DNA from 2 places in the Leptolyngbya sp. FACHB-671 genome. Region 2 is predicted to be linked to the other one. Evidence: riboswitches for the same ligand, from Rfam matches in the RefSeq annotation. Region 2 holds a riboswitch; the other holds the start of a gene.
The links. A riboswitch is a leader RNA that binds a small molecule or an ion and turns the genes downstream of it on or off. The one in region 2 is predicted to bind cyclic di-AMP.
Positions count from the first base shown of each region.

Region 1: another riboswitch for cyclic di-AMP. It lies ahead of H6F93_RS30890 (universal stress protein); the one in region 2 lies ahead of ntrB (nitrate ABC transporter permease).

Region 1 covers NZ_JACJOV010000164.1:16,222-25,274, forward strand. The annotation lists gene H6F93_RS30860 (polysaccharide deacetylase family protein) at 1-1,645, shown strand, start outside; gene H6F93_RS30865 (aspartate aminotransferase) at 1,771-2,973, opposite strand; gene H6F93_RS30870 (iron-containing alcohol dehydrogenase family protein) at 2,970-4,187, opposite strand; gene H6F93_RS30875 (Ycf51 family protein) at 4,367-4,921, opposite strand; gene sufU (Fe-S cluster assembly sulfur transfer protein SufU) at 5,010-5,480, opposite strand; gene H6F93_RS30885 (YkgJ family cysteine cluster protein) at 5,546-6,178, opposite strand; gene H6F93_RS30890 (universal stress protein) at 6,413-7,051, opposite strand; cyclic di-AMP (ydaO/yuaA leader) riboswitch at 7,264-7,405, opposite strand; cyclic di-AMP (ydaO/yuaA leader) riboswitch at 7,721-7,875, shown strand; gene H6F93_RS34885 (hypothetical protein) at 8,057-8,182, opposite strand; gene H6F93_RS30895 (photosystem II electron transport protein, Sll1252 family) at 8,244-9,023, shown strand.
Region 2 covers NZ_JACJOV010000133.1:79,106-88,158, reverse strand. The annotation lists gene H6F93_RS20250 (DMT family transporter) at 1-514, opposite strand, end outside; gene H6F93_RS20245 (YnfA family protein) at 911-1,234, shown strand; gene H6F93_RS20240 (universal stress protein) at 1,308-2,018, opposite strand; gene H6F93_RS20235 (ABC transporter ATP-binding protein) at 2,660-3,499, opposite strand; gene H6F93_RS20230 (ABC transporter substrate-binding protein) at 3,563-5,041, opposite strand; gene ntrB (nitrate ABC transporter permease) at 5,100-6,017, opposite strand; cyclic di-AMP (ydaO/yuaA leader) riboswitch at 6,084-6,277, opposite strand; gene plsY (glycerol-3-phosphate 1-O-acyltransferase PlsY) at 6,449-7,129, shown strand; gene H6F93_RS20215 (ATP-binding protein) at 7,147-9,009, opposite strand.

The DNA of each region.
Region 1 (9,053 bases), on a different contig from region 2:
GCAAGCTTGTTCCCTGCAACCTAACCGCTCTGCCCTGCAAATTAGTGACCTGACTCAAAACCTAATGCAGGCTGCAACCTGGATGGAGGAGCCAGAAAGCGGTTTGGGCGCAATCTTGCAGAGCTTTGGACCTCAGTTAGCCGCACAACTGACCCCTGCGGCTTGGCCTGAAATTCATCAGCGTGCCCGGTTAGCCAGAGTACCGATCCTGATGTATCACGACATTCTGCCTGAAAAAGAGGTATTTTTTGATGTCACCCCAGAGGAATTTCGAGAACATCTGGAATTAATCAAAGAGAATGGGCTAACGCCTGTCAGTATGGATCAACTGGTGGCACATCTGCGAACGGGTTTGCCGTTGCCCGAAAAGCCCGTTTTGCTGACCTTTGATGACGGCTACAAGGGTCACTACGACTACGTTCTGCCGCTGCTGAGAGAATACGGCTATCCCGGTTTATTTTCCGTCTATACGCATAAAGTTAGCCGCGACTACGGCAGACCCGGACTAACCTGGGAGCAGCTAAAGGAAATGGCAGCAGATCCGCTAGTGACGATCTCCGCCCATAGCGTTATGCACCCACCCGACCTGCGCGACCTGTCAGATGAGACGTTGACCCAGGAAGTTGTCGAGTCTCGCCGGATTCTACAGGAACAGTTGGGCATCCCGATCCGCTATTTCACTTACCCCGAAGGCAAGTACGATGCGCGAGTTGCTGGGGAAGTTCGCAAAGCCGGATTTGAAGCGGCTTTGACCATGAACGATGAAGAAAATCTGATGGCAGGAGAGTCCACCAATCTGCTGACCATCGACCGGATCGGACAATCGCAAATTGAAGAGGTGATTGCTGATGCCTGGGGTGGACCTTCACCTCGAAGATGGGGAACCGCGTTTGACTTTGCCGCTCCCATCCAGGTGAACGAAGTCACTTACGACGATGTGCCGCTGATTCTCATTTCTGGCGGCAAGCCTGTCACCATTCATGCCGATAGCCGCTATCAGGTTGAGGAAATTATTGCCGACAGCGAAGTTGCTGCTGCTGTAGATGGAGGCTTCTTCTCACTCAAATATCTCGACTCAAACGTGATGGTCGGTCCCGTCCTGAGCCAGAGCGTAGGCGTTTTCGTTCCCGGAAACGCGAGTGAGAATCCGCTGCTAAACGGGCGACCGCTAGTGCTAATCAGTTCAACCCAGGTACGTTTCGTTCCCTTTGACGCGGACAAACATAACACTCTGGAAGGCATTCAGGCTGAAATGGCGGATGTCACCGATGCCTTTGTGGCAGCGGCGTGGTTGGTCAAAGACGGTGAGCCTCAGCCTGCCAGTACTTTTGGTAGCCTGTTTGATTTTGATGCCAGACGACACCGAGCTTTTTGGGGAATCAGCCAGGATGGACAACCTGTAATTGGGGTGTCCACTTCTTACGTCGATTCCATCTCGCTGGGCGAAATGCTGCACCAGTCAGGGCTTCAGGATGCGGTCATGCTCGACTCTGGAGCAAGCACTTCTCTGGCTTATCGGGGCGAGTCATTAGTGGGCTATACGCCCCGCCCTGTACCTCATGTGGTTGGGTTAGTACCACCTGAGTCTGATTCTCAAGCGAATGCGGGCTGTACGGTTGCGTCTAATACCAATTCCCAAGATTAGGTCTACAGATGGAAGGGCACCCGTTCTACGGAGTGCCCTTTCATTTAGAGGAACGTTATAAATAAAATTTCAGGGGTGGCAAGCTCAACCTACCACCCCTGAAATCAAATCTTGAATCAAAGATTTTACGAAATTACAGCTTCAGGCTGATAGCGGATGTTTGCCTGGTGGAATCGCTGGAGTGCGTCCTGGAGGCGATCGCACTCTGCAATCAAGCTAATCCGCACATAGCCTTCGCCGCCTGCGCCAAACGCATTGCCGGGAGTAACTACAACTCCAGTTTGCTGTAGCACCGAGAGGGCAAAGTCAGTAGAGCCAACTCCCGGTGGGCAGGGCACCCAGAGATACATCGTGGCTCTGGTTTTGGGCACTGTCCAGCCCAGCTTTGCCAAACCGTCAATCAAAAAGTCGCGACGGGTGCGGTAGCGGGCCTGCACTTCATGCAGGTAAACATCTGGTAGTTGCAGCGCAGTTTCAGCAGCCGACTGGAGCGCTGCAAAAATGCCGTAATCCAGGTTGGTTTTTAAGGTTCGCAAACCCTGAATCACATGGCGATTGCCGACGACAAAGCCGACCCGCCAACCTGCCATGTTGTAGGTTTTGGAGAGCGTGTGAAACTCCACGCCAATTTCTTTGGCACCGGGAATTTCCAGCAGACTGGTAGGGTGAAAGCCATCAAATGCCAGTTCTGCGTAGCACAGGTCGTGAACTAGCAGAATTTCGTGTTTGCGAGCAAACTTGACGATGTCTTGGAAAAATTCACGGGGAGCGGTTGCTGCGGTGGGGTTGCTGGGATAGTTGAAATACAGGATTTTCGCCTGTTCTGCCACTGAGTCTGGAATCGATCCCAGGTCAATCAGCCAATCCTGTTCTGGCTTCAGAATGATGCTGTGAATTTTGCCCCCCGCAATTAGCGGACCGCGAAAGTGAGCCGGATAGGAAGGACTGGGTACTAAAACCAAGTCACCTGGATTGACATAGGCGATCGCCAAATGCGTCAGTCCTTCTTTAGAACCTAGCAGCGGCAACGCTTCACCATCGGGATCAAGCTCAACTCCGTAGCGGCGACCATACCAATCAGTAATGGCGCGACGGAAGCTGGCAGTTCCCTCAAAGGGCGGATAACCGTGGTTTGCCGGATTTTGCAGAGCGGCGATCGCGGCATCCACGACGGGTTGCGGCGTTGGTCCATCTGGGTTGCCCATTCCCAGGTCAATCAAATCTAGTCCCTGCTCACGGGCACGGGCTTTCAGTTCATCTAACCGCGCAAAGACATAGGGCGGCAGAGCACTGAGGCGATCAGCGGGGGTAATCCAGTCTAAGCTCATGCCTGCACCTCATTAGAAGAATGAGCTATATTGGACAGCGCTTGCCTGGTCGAAGTTCCATCTGGCTCTGAAATTCTGAATCCCTGACAGGGCGCTGTTGTAGATACCATTGCTGCCATCAGGTGAGCAGGCGTAACCTCAAAGGGCAACCGATGAATATCAGACCCGACTGAACAGGCAACTTCTGCGGCACGTTGCAGATTTGCCAGCGTCACCTCCGCTAAGCCTAAATCAGACAAGCTCTGAGGCAAACCAATTTCTGCATAAAACTTGAGCAACTGTTGGCGCGCCGTTGCGGCTAGCTGATTGCCTTGCACCATTTCCTCCAGGCGAAGCTGCACCAAAATGCCGTAAGCAACCTTCTCTCCGTGCAGCGTACCGTGACTTTCAAGCAAATGAGTTAAACCATTGTGAACGGCATGAGCCGCTACCGTGCGGCATTGAGCGCCACCCAATCCACCAATCACTCCAGCCAGCAGCACCGTTGCATCCACCACTTCTCGCCAAGCCGCGCTGCCCGGAGCTTGAAGTGCCACCGCCGATTTTTGAAATAGAATGTCGCGCAAAACACGCGCCTGCTGCACTGCCCCAATCACTAAAGTTTGGTCAGAGTGTCCGCTGCTCACCGATGCCTCGTACCATTTCGCCAGGGCATCCCCAATCCCAGCAATTAGGGTGCGGTTGGAAGCAGTCTGGAGTAGCCGATAGTCCAGCAGCAGCAGATCAGGGCAGCGAGCCAGACTGACATCATAAAGAAACGCACCCTGGTCAGAGTAGACGTTTGACAGCGCAGTCCAAGCAGCACAGGTCGCCGCAGAAGTAGGGATCGTTACAATTGGCAGATCGAGCTGATAGGCTAGCAGCTTGGCTGCATCCAGCGCCTTGCCGCCGCCCACCCCGATGATCAGATCTGCGTCATGGTCGGTTGCTGCTTGCCGCAATGCCGCTAAGCTTGCCTCACTGCAATCTGCTCCGTAAGAAGCTTGAGCTGCTGCTAGCCGCTGCTCTAGAACAGGTTGAAGAAAGGGCTGTACGGCGGCTAGGGTGCGATCGCCCCCCACTAAAAGCGGTCTTTTCCCCAAACGGGCGATCGCTTCTCCCGATTGGGCCAGTGCGTCCTGCCCTCGGATTACCGTAGCAGGAGCCAAATTTAGCGTAAACAGCGGAGCAGAACTCGCAACATCCGAACTTTGAGACAAGGATGAATGGGTCATAAGGCAAAGCAACCATCACCATCAGCGGCGAAAGGCAAAAATTTAGTAAGAATCACTTTATACCAATTTTCATAAAGCTGTATAGAACAGTGGGGATTAGGGGTTGGGGGTAGAGGAGTTTGCTGTTGTTCACTCCTAGTTCCCTCGCTCCCCTTACTCCCACTTGCATCAGGAAGTCCTTACATATTGGACATACTGGCTGGCTCCACTTCAGAAGGTACTTCGGGCGGGGGAAGCTGGGCGAAGTTTTCGGGGTAGAGTTTGATTTCCATTTGCTCATCGTCGCGGATAAAGAGCGATCGCCTAATTTGCCCTAAGTACAACGGTTGGGAAATTCCTGGTTGGGGATGTAGTACTGTCCGCGCCCGAATGGTTAGCTTGTCATCGCCTCGACTGAGACGACCGGGAGAAAACAGATTGCTGGCTGCTTGCTGCAAAGTGGCAGTTAGTTCTGTTTCTGTAATGGTTTGAGGCACCACGATCACCACCCGATCAGCGCCAGAGTCATAAATGGTGGAGTACCGCACCGCACCTGGAATCACCGTGCGGGTAAAGGGAAATAATCCCAGCCCAAACAGCCCTACTGTCAGCACCACCAGCAAACCTGTCGCACCAACCAGCCGAAACCGGATGCCCCATTTGAATAAAAAGCCAAGCAGGGCGATCGCTCCAAATACCAGGGTTGCGATCCCCGCCCATTGAGCAAATTGAAAAAAGTCAACGTTGGTTGGCATGTTTTCTGTAATTCTTGATGGCACTTCAACTTAATATCTTGAAGATTATGGAACAATGGTACCCAACCTTCAAAACAGAATTTTAATCTTACTCGTTGCTGATAAACCCAGCAGGCTGAACGTCCTTCGCTAGTTCCAAAGCTGCCTTGACCGTATGCCAAGACAGGTTGGCACACTTGATTCGCACTGGAAACTGAGCAACGCCCTGCATCACGTTAAGCTTTCGCAACTCCGAAGGAAATTCTGCCTCGCCCTTCATCATTGCCTGAAACTTTTGCACCATTTCCAGAGCTTCGGCAGTAGTTTTGCCCCGCAATGCATCAGCCATCAGATCAACCGATGCCATCGCGATCGCACAGCCTTCTCCCTCAAACTTTACGTCTTGAATCTGGTCTTCTGCGTCATTCAGTTGCAGGGTTAGCTCAATCGTGTCGCCACAGGAAGGGTTGTGTCCTTTCTGGTAGCGATCGACTGGATCAGTTTTGCCCCGGTTGCGAGGCTTTTTATAGCGCTCTAGAATGACCTGCTGATAAAGATCGCGCAGATTGTCCAATGACATAGCTATTCATCAAGAAACATACTCATTCTTCTTGATCCTAGCAGGGACGTGGAATTGACGCGGGACTAACTGCTTTGCTGAACCGAATCGGTGTCCGATCGCTCAACTTGTTCTTCCATCTGCAAACGCAGCCCAACCCACCTCAAAGCAACGTTGAGAGCCTGATTGAGCGGCATTCGCTCAGCACTCAAATGGGGAGCGAGGTGGGCAATTTGTTGGGACACAGCAAAACTAGGAGCAGGCAAACCATTGGCGATCGCCTTCTGAATGGTCGTCACAGCTTCTGGAACATCTGCTTTGTGGCGCATACAGGCAGCAAAACTGGGCTGTCCCTCTCGATCTGCCACCGTTGCATAGCCAAATAACCTGCAAATAGACGGTCGCCAAAGGTAAACCTGACAGCGTCCATTTCCGGGTACGTCCGAATCAGGCTCGTAAAAGAGGCAGGCATTCGTTTCATTCACCTCAGCCGACTTCTCCAGCCATTTCGCTGCTTCACCTTGCCGAAATAGCTCCACTGCCAGCGGCACCATCTCTAGAGGGGTAGCTTCTACATGAGGGTTTTCGCAGCAGCGACCACAACCCGTCGGACAGTGAAGCTGAGTAGCAATCTGAAATTCGCGGGTCTGCTGATCAATCTGTTTATACAGATCTATGACTTGTTTAGAGATCTCGTCTATCGCTGTTTTCTTTGCCATACTTCCTGCAACACAGCTGCAATACAGACTAGTTCTCGGAATCCTGATTTGTGGCTTCCTTGTGACTTCCTTCAAAGAAGCTACCTCGTCTTGCAGTTTCCTAAAATTTTCAAGAATGGGAGATTTGAATCTTTTAGAATTCTCAGAACGGGTAAGGTGTAGGGGCGATTCGTGAACTGCCCCTACAGAGATTTGTAGTTTATCCAAGTGGAAATTGCTGTAAAAAATGTGTAGCTACAAATCTAGATTGACGATCGCCGGAATTCCTAAAACTGCGCAGGGAAACCTTTTGGACCACTGCGAAATTAGAGGATGGCGAACAGAACGGCAACCCAAAACGAGGACATCGGCAGATTCGGCGATCGCCACCTGCTTTAACTCCTCAGCGCAATTTCCAATCCGCAAGTGAGTATTTAGCGACCCGCGCCATTCCTCAGCTAGGCACCGAGCCTGCCAAAGAATCCGGTCTGCTTGCTCAAATGGAGTTTCAGGACGGGTCAACGTTGCAGTGCTAGAACGCTCTGTTCTAGAAGCGTGCAGCAATTGTCTCCCACCATTTCCTTTAGAGTTCGATCGAGTTGTTTTGGTTAGGGTTGCAACCTCATCAACCACATAAACCACATGCACTGTTACTTGCTTTTGGGTCGCCAAACGAGTTTGGTGCGCCATCCAAAAAGTCAGATCTAGAGCCGTTTGGCTGCAAGGAGAACCCGTGTAGCCAACCATCAGATTAATCGACTCTTGGGCTAGCTCCTGCGACTGAAAATTAGCTGACGCAGACACTTCTGGCTCTGGTAACAGCAGCATTTGCTCGACCAGGTTGCGTTGACCTAGCGTACCTTGCAGACGAGCTAACATCGGTTTGATTTTCACAGCTTTGACCTCTCCACGAAGTGAACTAGAAATGAGAGGTGGGTCAGGAAAGAAGGACTGTACCCATCTGGATAGACTTGATCCAAACAGAAACACCCTGCTTGAGGAGACTCCAGCGACTCTAGCTGCATTAGCAAGTTTAGGGATACTCCCGGTTTTACAACCTTGTAAGCCTAAACAACCACTTCTACAGATAGCTTAGTCAAATCCTTGAGTTCTCCTTCCAAGGCCGACGGAGTTAGCTGACGGGCTAAGACTGGAAGGTGTCTCTCTCATATTGAGATTAGCCCCGATAAACAATTGGTTCCTCCGCTTCAAACCTACCAATAGGTTTGGATTAGGCTCCCACTCAACTACTAAAACAGAACTGAAATAGAACCAAACGTGAGTGAATCTACAGAATGCATTCACCACTCATTTAGAGTACGAGATTTTTGGGCAAATGCCCATCGCAACTCATACAACGTTTGATAAATTAACATGTTTCAGGTGAGCTTCTAACTATCTTGCGGTAGATGCCTTATGGCTGAGGCGTTTGAGCCAATTAGCGATCGCCAATCTATCTCGATCTGCAATTGTCTTTTAAGTTACATATTCGAGTTATTCAATACATATTCAACACATTGGGTTGACGAAGTATCTAACTAGAGGCTATCCTGTCATCAAACTGAATAGGTCAGCTTAATCCGGGTCTTGCGATTTTCTTTAACGCACTTCCTGGAACGGAGGAACCAAATTTGGGGCTTATCTCTGAGGTTAATTGAGAAGGACATCTCTCAGTCCTAGCCCGTCAGCTAACTTCGTCGGCATTGAGGGGAGATTGAAAGGTCAGCATTTTTTCACAATGCACCGATCTAATCATGATCCTGAACAGGCTTCAGCACCATTGCTGTGTCTGTTCAAACGTTTGAGCAGCGGGGTTTTTCCTGCGTCTGTCGGGCTGAGTCAGGTAGAGAACTGAGCAGTAGTCTATAAGCTGCTGCCTGACGAAGTCTGTTGCTCAAGTCAAGTTTGACCAGCGTGAGGGGCGATCGCTTTGCGGTGCGCCCCTTTTTCTTTGGAAGATGCAATTCTTAGAACAAATCGCTGTAGGGGCGAACGGCCGTTCGCCCTTACCTGTGTGTTATTCATCTGGAAAAACGCTGTAGCTGTAACAGTATTAAAATTAGAGCTTTAAGGCGATCGCTCAATTATGCTGCCTAGAGAAGAACTGCTTCAGGGAATCGAAAATCGAGACAGCGCTGCACGGGTCATTGACCAGGCTGATCAGGCTATTAAAACCTGGGAGGTGGTCTGTACCGATTTTCTTTCGCCGCCTGAGTTAGCTGAAGTGCAGCAAATGTTTGCACGGCTGACTGAGGTGCAACTGCTGGCTTGGGGAGGCTATCCGCAAGCCGAACGTCAGCGTGTGGCGATCGCTCGTCCTGAAATTCCTTTAGATCAGTCTCAGGTGGCGATCGCCGCGCTAGACATTGCCGGAAACTTTCTGTTTGACTCAGCGACTCATCGCGACTTTTTGGGGTCACTGCTAGGCACGGGACTGGTGCGCGACAAGGTGGGCGACATCATTGTTTTGGGAGAACGAGGCGGACAGGCGATCGTCGTTCCCGAACTGGTCGCATTTCTGGAAATGAGTCTGACTCAAGTACGCTCAGTTCCCGTCAAAACGCGGCAGATTGACCTGAGCGAACTGAAAATTCGGGAACCCAAAAAGAAAGAACTGACGACCGTAGAAGCTTCTTTGCGGCTAGATGCGGTTGCCTCTGCTGGGTTTGGCATGTCACGCAGCAAAATGGCAGAGATGATTAGTGGCGGAGATGTGCGGGTCAACTGGAAGGACGTTACCCAGCCCAGCCATCAGCTTAAATCGGGCGACCTGGTCGCGATTCGGGGCAAAGGGCGCTTGGAAATTGGTGAAGTCGCCGTAACCAAAAAGGAACGCTATCGGGTGCAGTTGACTCGTTTTGTCTAAATCTAAAAAGTGTGAATGCACTTCTCATCA
Region 2 (9,053 bases):
CTGAACCCAGCGCTAGCAACACACCCAACCCCATTGACTGCATTTCAGAATCGGGCTGTATGCCGACTAACAGAATTGTTCCGGCGATCGCACAGCTTCCTGCTAAGAAAACGCCGCGAGTCATCCGTTCGCGCAATAGAACGGTTGCCAGCAGTGCCACCCAGACCGGCGCAACGCAAAGTGCAATCAGCGTCGCTGCTGCTACACCAATATGGGTAATCGCTGAGAAATAGCAAACCTGATACAGCGCAGTCATTGCACCAATCAGCAGCATCAGCCCCAAATCGCGCCGCGCTACCCGAAACGTTTTGCGTCCCAAAGTAAACCCGCAAACTACAAACAGCAGCGGCAGCGAGAGCGCTAGCCGCAAAAAGCCAACCGAAAGGGGATTGGTGTCGCTCAACCGATACAGCGCTTGAATCACCACCCCAACCGTGCCCCACAGCGTTGCTGCAAGCAAAATCGAAATTAGCCCAAGGCGAGCGATCGCTTGAGCGTTGACTTGAGTTTTCATGGAAAAAATCCTTATTCCCGCAAAGGTCAATGAACCGTTTAGAAGCGAGGGCAGGATTAATAGGGGCGATCGCTAGTCAGAAATGCAAGTTCGCGCAACTGGATAAGTTGCGAACTTGTATCTGGCTTCAGCAATGCTCAAAAGAGATTCAAGCAATCAACCTGAAAAAATCTTTGCTTGTCCTGCCCTAGTGGATGCGGGCAGATGGGGGAGAAATGCAGTAAAAAGTGTTTTGTAGAGACATTTTGCTCTCAACTCTCTGTTAAGCAACTCCTTCCGATAATACCGCATAGCGAAACTCCCAAAACTATGGGTATATCGTAGGTTGGGTGAAGCAGAGCGGAACCCAACCTACATAGGAAGATTTGTCGGGGAAAGGTCGAAGAGGATGTGCCCGTGATTCAGTCAATGTTGTTTTTTGTCCTGGCTGGAGTCTGTGAAATTGGCGGTGGCTATCTGGTTTGGTTGGCGTTGCGGGAGGGAAAGAGTTATTGGTTAGCGCTAATTGGAGTGGTGATACTCGGACTGTACGGTGCCGTTCCGACGCTGCAACCGACTCATTTTGGACGTGCTTATGCTGCTTATGGGGGTGTGTTTATTGCGATGTCTATTTTGTGGGGCTGGCTAGTGGATCAGATCAGACCGGACAAGTTTGACCTTTTGGGCGGCTGGGTTGTATTGATCGGCGTTTTAATCATGATGTACGCTCCCAGGAGCTAAACAGAAAAAGCTCACCTGGTTGACGCAATGGGCAGACAAAAAGCTGCCCATTGCATCGTTGTAAACTTACCTGTTAAGCAACTGCTGCCTGAGTGGGTATACCTACCACCGAGCAAGGAAAGCGACGAGTGAGTTGACGAATCAGCCGATGATTAGCAGAAGTGCAGCCCAAAACCAGCAAATCGGCGTGTAGAGACTCCACAACCTCACGTAGCTCGCCTGCTACTGTGCCAAAGCGCAGATGGGCATCAAGAGAGCCACGCCACTCTTCTGCCATGCATCGAGCTTGCCAGAGGATACAGTCGGCTTTTTCTAGTGCACTCAGTGATGCGTCGGGGCTAGGGTGACAGGAGGTACTGCAAACGGTGGTGCGTGAAGGGCTGAGTTCTAGGGGCGATCGCATTAAAGTCGCGACATTAGAGGTGAACTGAGGTAACTGAGATACAGACTGGCTCAACTCAGAATGCTGCCCGCTATTCAAAGTGCCAAAATCGCTAGACTGCTGAAGGCTCTGAAGGTCTTCTACTACATAAACCACATGGACAGTGACTTGCTTTTTCGTGGCTAGGCGAATTTGGTGGGCAATCCATAGCGTTAGGTCTAAGGCTGCTTGACTACTGAAAGAGCCGTTGTAGCCAACAATCAAGTTGATTGTTTTGCGAGATGCAATATTTGACTTTGCTCCTCGCAGCAACAAGATTTGTTTGACCCAGTCTTCTTGCCCCAGAGTATTCTGCAGGCGTGTCAGTACAGTTTCAAGCTTTACGCCTTCTGTTTTTTTCATAGTAGTTGGACTAAAAAGGTTAAGAAATGATTTGTTTTAATCGGAAGGACGGTTTAGAGAATTTGGAGAATCTTGGCTCTATTTATATTGAGAATTCCATTCTGCTTTGGTACTGCATTTAAGTCGAGCTAAATGGTTTTCTACACAGTTCGTCATGATCCCCAGCCATTATTCTTTCGATCCTGTCTACTAGGATGCCTGATCGCAATTAGTTTAGTCCTCCACCATTAGGCTACTTTTGTTACCAAGAGGAGTGTGATGCAGATAACTTTGCGGGTTATCCTACAAACGGTTAAGAGTTCCAGCCAACTGCGAACGAAAACCGCTGTGGTGTCTCACTCCTGGTTGACTGACAAAACTCCTAAAACTATGTATGTATCGTAGGTTGGGTGAAGCGAATGCGTAACCCAACAGAATCTAGGTGAGTGTTAGCTTACACGTTGTTTCACCCAACCTACATCACATTCAGTAAAGAGATTGTGGCTAGGGTGCAATAATCACTAACCGTAACTATATAGTTACTCTTCCACTAAAAGATTCAGGGATGCAGCCCTGCTAAGTGGGGCTGCATCCCTGAATCTTTTGGTACCTACTTTAACTGAGAAGGAAGTAGTTAATAATCGATCGCCAACCCCAACAGGTTAGTCATCTTGGCTGAAGTGCTGATCGAGGAAATTCAGCGCATGGTTTCGCAAGTCGTAGTAGGTGGACTGCGATCGCAGTTCTTTCAGGACGCGGGGATGCTCAAAGGGAACGTCTAGAATTTCACCTATTTTGGCGTGCGGGCCGTTGGTCATCATGATGATGCGATCGCTCATATACAGCGCCTCATCCACATCGTGAGTCACCATCATGACTGCCTGTCGCTGATTCTCCCAAATGTCTAACACCTGCCGCTGCAACCTGCCGCGTGTCAAAGCATCTAGCGCTCCAAAGGGTTCATCCATCAGCAGCATTTTGGGACGAATGGCCAATGCTCTGGCAATACCGACCCGCTGTTTCATGCCGCCGGATAGCTCATCAGGGTACTTCTCAGCTGCCGCATTCAGGTTCACCATTGCAATGTGTTCATTTACCACTTGCTTTTTGTCTGCGGGAGACAAGTGGTCTAGCACTTCATCAACGGCTAATCGGATATTTTCACGCACCGTTAACCAGGGCAGTAGAGAATAGTGTTGAAACACCATCATCCGCTCTGCTCCGGGCTTACGAACTTCGCGTCCGCCTAGCCAAATGGAGCCTGATGTCGCCTTCTCTAGTCCACCAACAATCTTGAGCAGAGTCGATTTGCCGCAGCCGGAGTGACCGATGATGGAGATGTATTCGTTCTCCCCAATATTCAGGTTGATGTCGTCGAGAACCACCGTTTCGCCACCATTCGGCGTTGGATAAGCCTTTGTCACATTTTCGATTACCAAAAACTCTTTGGGTGAGTTTGCAGTTTGAGATGTGTTGGCAAAGTTCGCAGTGGGTTTAATCATGTGGGACTCCTAGTTGCAGTAGAGCGAGAAATCTAGATCAGGAATGGTTTAGAGCCGCAATTCTCAAGACATGAAAATACGAGTGGGGCGATCGGCTCGAATGTCAAAGCTATTCAGATAGCCAACCGGATCACTGGGGTCAAACCCGACGTTGTCAATGAATGCCTCTGGCGGTTCAACTTTGTAATCATCAGCCGGACACTCAATGCCCATTTCTGCGGCAATCTCACGATACAAGTCAGTTCTCCAGGCTTGTCTAGCCAGTTCTTCCCCATTTCTAGGAAATTCTGGAAGTTGCCCCCACCGGGCGGCTTGGGTCATGAGCCAAATGCTTTGCGACTGCCAGAGAAACGTAGAGTGATCATTGGGTACCGTAGAAACGGTCGAAGGCATATCGAAGAAAATAGTTGTCTCGTCAGGATCGTTGACTATCCGCTCTTTTTCGTCAAACCCACCGTAGTTGTAGTTACCCAAGATGGCAGGTCCAGTGAATTTTGTGGTGCAATCAGGCAGGGAGCCGATGTTCTCCTCGGTAATGGCGGTGGGTGCCTGGCAAGTTTTGGGTTTTGCAGCAGTGTAAGATACACCCGTGATGATTTGAGCAACCTCTTGGCGGTTGTTGGGATTGCTGCAATACTGACAGGCTTCGATCATTGCCTTGACCAGCGATCGATAGGTTTTAGGATTTTCCTCAATGAAAGGTTCCATTACACCTAATACGCGGTCTGGGTGTCCCCGCCAAATCTCTCGACCTTGAGCAAAGGTAAAACCAACGCCTTCATTTCCACTAATGGCGCGGGTATTCCAGGGTTCTGCCACCATGTAGCCTTCCATTGCGCCAATGCGAATGTTAGAAACCATTTGGGGTGGTGGCGTGATGATGATCCGAAATTCATCTAATGGATTGACTCCTGCCGCTGCTGACAGATAGCGGATGAAGTATTCATAAATGGAAGAACTGAGCACGACTGCCCAGACTCGTCGTTCTGGAGGCAGACCGCTAAAGTGACGGCGAAAGTCTTGACCAAAGGCTTCCAAGTCACCGTTGTATTCCTGCCAGGGGCGCACACCGCTTTCCCACATGGCTTTGTTCATGGTCATGGAGTTGCCGTGACGGTGAATCGTCATCGCCGCACATAAGGGTGCGTGACGTGCGCCTTCGGCTCCGCTGCGAGCATTGGTTACTGCACCAGAAACCACGGGTGCAGCATCCAAACGACCAAAGATGACACCGTCGCGAGAGGTGCCCCAGCTTGCTTCTCGGTTGATCTTGACGTTTAGACCGTATTTGTGAAAGAAGCCTTTTTCGTGGGCGATCGCAAACGGTGCACAATCGTTCACGGGAACGTAACCAACGGTCAAATTTGGCTTTTCTAATGTGCTGGGATCGACAACCTGGTCAACTGCCTGAGCAGTAGGGGTGAGGATATTTGAACCCGTGCTTCCTTTGACGCAAGAAGCTAACGCCAATCCACTTGCGGTTGCGCCAAATCGTTTAATGAATCTTCTCCGACTCCAGGAAGTGTCAAAAATGTCAGTCATGCTTAGCCCTCTTGCTGGGAATGAGGTGATGCAAGGTGTAGCGATTAATGAAGTTAGATCAGGTCTGGGAGGCAGGGCGGTGTGTCACCCACTCCTGAATTTTGCCAACGATGTAGTCCAAGACCAGCCCTGTGACTCCGATTACAATCACTGCCAGGAAGACAGAGCTCAAGTTGAGTCGATTCCAGGAGTCCCATACAAAGAAGCCAATTCCGACACCGCCTGTTAGCATCTCAACTGCAACGATGACCAGCCAAGCGATTCCTAAACTGATCCGCAGTCCTGTGAAAATGTAGGGCAAGCTTGCAGGCAGAATGATTTTGAGTACCTGTCTCCAGCGGGGCATTTCTAGTACTCGCGCTACGTCAATATAGTCTTTAGAAACGCTTGATACCCCTAAGGCTGTGTTGATGATGGTTGGCCAAAGGGAGGTAATAAAGATTACGAAGATGGCAGAAGGGTTTGCCAGGTTAAAGATAGCAAGGGCGATCGGTAGCCATGCCAGAGGAGAAACGGGCTTGAGAATTTGAATAACGGGATTCAGCGCTAGCATGGCCTGCTTTGACATTCCAATTAAGAAGCCGACGGGAATGGCAACCAGAGCACCCAACACAAACCCAATCAAGACTCGACGCAAACTTGCCGCTAACAACCAGCCAATTCCTAAATTCCCTGGACCGCGTCTGTAGAACGGATGCAGAATGTAGTCGAGGTTTGCGACTAGAGCCTGCCAGGGAGTCGGCATCATTTCACTTCTCAAGGTAGCAACGATCCACCACAGTAGAATCAATCCTGCAAACCCTAGCAGCGGGAGCAATACCGAGTCTCGAACCAGGGCTGGACGCAGCGATCGCCGCCATGTTGCCTGAGCAGCGACAAGAATAATCTGAACGTTGAATTGCAGCAGCATTGAACTCTCCTGAGAGTGCGAGGCGATCGCAGACCAAGGAACGCTGTGCCGCTCGGTAGAGAGCACAAAAAAAGCGTCCTTGCGTGTATACGAGGACACTGAAGTATCGAGCAGTAGTAAAATGCTGATTCTTCAGTCTCCTCTCAATGCCGACGGAGTTAGCTGACGGGCTAGGACTGAGAGGTGTCCCTCGTTAGGGATGAAGAATGAAGGATGAGGGATGAACGAGCAATCTCCCTAACCAACAAGCTTCATAACCGTGCTAACGATAAGCCCCAAAATTTGGTTCCTCCGCTCTGAATTTGCGTTTGAGGCTGAATCGCAGACAAACGCCAGTCCAGATTAGGCTGACTTACTTATTCGATTTCCAAATAAGTTAGCACTGCTCTTTAGGTGCGTCAATGTATCTTTTGACAGACCGAAACAAAAGCCTGTGGCATCACGGTAAACTGATGGTGCAATACTTTTTGATTTTGCTTTGAGTGAGGCTTGTCCTAATGGCGACGTGGGCAATGTGGGGCGGTATCGTAGTGGTCGTGGCTTACTTGCTGGGCGCTATTCCCACGGGCTACTGGATTGGGCGATTGAAAGGAATTGACATTCGGCAGCATGGGTCTGGCTCGACGGGCGCGACAAATGTTTTGCGAACGCTAGGTAAACTGCCAGCGCTGGCAGTGCTGCTGATTGATGTGTTGAAGGGAGTGGGGGCGATCGCCTTCACGCGTTGGCTCTATACATTGCCAGCGGTGGTTGCTACGACTCCTGCATCGATTGATCTAGAAATCTGGGTGCCCTGGGCGGTGACAATCGCTGGATTGCTTGCCATCTTTGGACACAGCAAATCAATCTGGATTGGCTTTAGCGGCGGCAAATCAGTTGCAGCAGGGCTAGGTGTTTTGCTGGCAATGTCGTGGATGGTCGGGTTGGGTGCACTGGCAGCCTTTGGGATCGTGTTGGCGCTGTTTAGAATTGTGTCCTTGGGATCGATTGTGGCGGCGATCGCAGGCTGTGTTCTCATCGTGACACTGAATCAGCCTTTGCCCTATCAGCTGTTGGCGATCGCAGGTGGGCTTTACGTCATTTGGCGGCACCGCAGCAACATTCAGCGATTGATGGCAGGCACAGAACCTCGCATCGGGAAGAAGCTGCAAGAGTCAGAAGACGTGGTGGTTCAGTAAAGCAAAGCATCCCGGGCTCAAACGCACTTAATCTGACTGACTACTGCTGCCACCAGTGCAGTGGGCTCAACTGGCTTAGGTAGATGAAGCTGGAAGCCTGCATCTAGCAATTGCCTGCGATCATCATCTTCTCTGTCATAAGCAGTTAAGGCGATCGCCGGAAGGTGAGCGTGCTTTGCGGTAGTTGGGATCAAGTTTGGGCGCTCTGATTCGATTTCCCGTACCTGACGAATTAGCGCATAGCCATCCTGTTCTGGCATTCTCACGTCGCTGATTAAAATATCGGGCTGCGACTGTTGAATCACTTGCAAAGCTTCATTGGCTGAGGTGACTGTCTTGACGTTTGCGCCAGCATCCTTCAGCACAACAGCTATCCATTCACGGTTGTCTGCTTCATCATCAACTACTAAAACTTGCAAACCCAGGAGGGGATGAAAGGGTGAGAGGTTGGAAGGGTAAATCTCTTCCCATCCTCTGACTTCCTCTTTGTTTACCAGCAAAGGCAAAGTGACTGTGAAAGTGGCTCCTTGCCCTTCGCCTGGGCTGTCTGCTTCAACCGTTCCTCCGTGTATTTCTACCAATTGACGCACGATCGCCAGTCCTAAACCTAATCCGCCGTGACACCGAGTGGTGGCCTGTTCTGCCTGACGAAAGCGATCAAAAACGTAAGGCAGAAAATTTGAACGAATGCCTTCCCCGGTGTCTCTTACGGTAATCACAGCGTTAGTGGCAATGCGCTCTAGTCGAACTTCAATTAGTCCGTGTTGAGGCGTGAACTTGGTGCTGTTAGCAAGCAAATTCCAAACGATCTGCTGGAGGCGATCGCCATCTCCCAATACGAAAGTGGCTGATTCATCTAATACCGTCCGAATTTGAATATTTTTAGCCGTGAAAGCAGGCTGTGCAGACTTGATCGCTGCTTGAATCACTGACACCAGATTGATAGTCCGAATATTAAGGAAAAGCTTGCCCCGAATGATCCGAGAGATGTCCAGCAAGTCTTCGACTAGTTTTACTTGCGCTCTAGCATTTCGCTCAATTGTCTCTAATCCACGAGCAACCATTGACTCATTTAACTGCTTGTTGCGAAGCATCTGCGTCCAGCCCAACATAGCGTTGAGGGGCGATCGCAGTTCGTGAGAGACGATCGCCAAAAATTCATCCTTGAGAGTACTTGCCTGATTCAGAGATTCTGCTTGTTGTCGCAGTTCCTGCTCCAATTGTCTCCGCCGAGCAATTTCTGCTTCTAGTGCCTGATTGGTCATTTCAGCCAGTGCATTCTGCAACCGCGCTGCTTCGAGTTGCTTGCGTTCGCTGATGTCTCGCAGTAGCCAGCGCAACCCCACAGAATTACCTTTGGAGTCAAACACTGTAGTAACCGTTAGCGCTGCATCAAAAGAAGGGGCACCGCGAGGCTGCAATCGAGTGAGCCACTCTGGAAGTCGTTCAACCTGCTGCAATCGGTTCAGTTCGTTCCAAAAAGCTTGATGCTCAGGCTGAGGCATAAACACGGTTAGAGGTTTCCCGAGCAAATACTTCTGCGGCACCTTGAGCAACAAACTAGCAGCATGATTAGCTTGCTGAATATTGCCTTCGGGGTCAGTGATTAAATAACCATCAGGAGCACATTCGAATAGCTCCTGGTAGCGCTGTCGTTCTACTTCTAATGCTGCATGAGCTTCTAACAATTCCTGATTCTGCTGGTTCAGTACCTCCTGAGACATTCGGAGTTCTTCCAGGGAAGTACCCAGTTCTTCCAATGCTTCGGACAACAGTTCTGGATGTTGTAATGAATTGGAGTGAGCGTGTTGTAATAGGGTACTTACTCGCTCACCTAGGGCCCTCGTTTGTTGGCTCAGCCACTCACTGCTTACGTTCACTTTTCTAAAATACGGCTTTAAAGTTGCTTTTCAAATTACCTTTC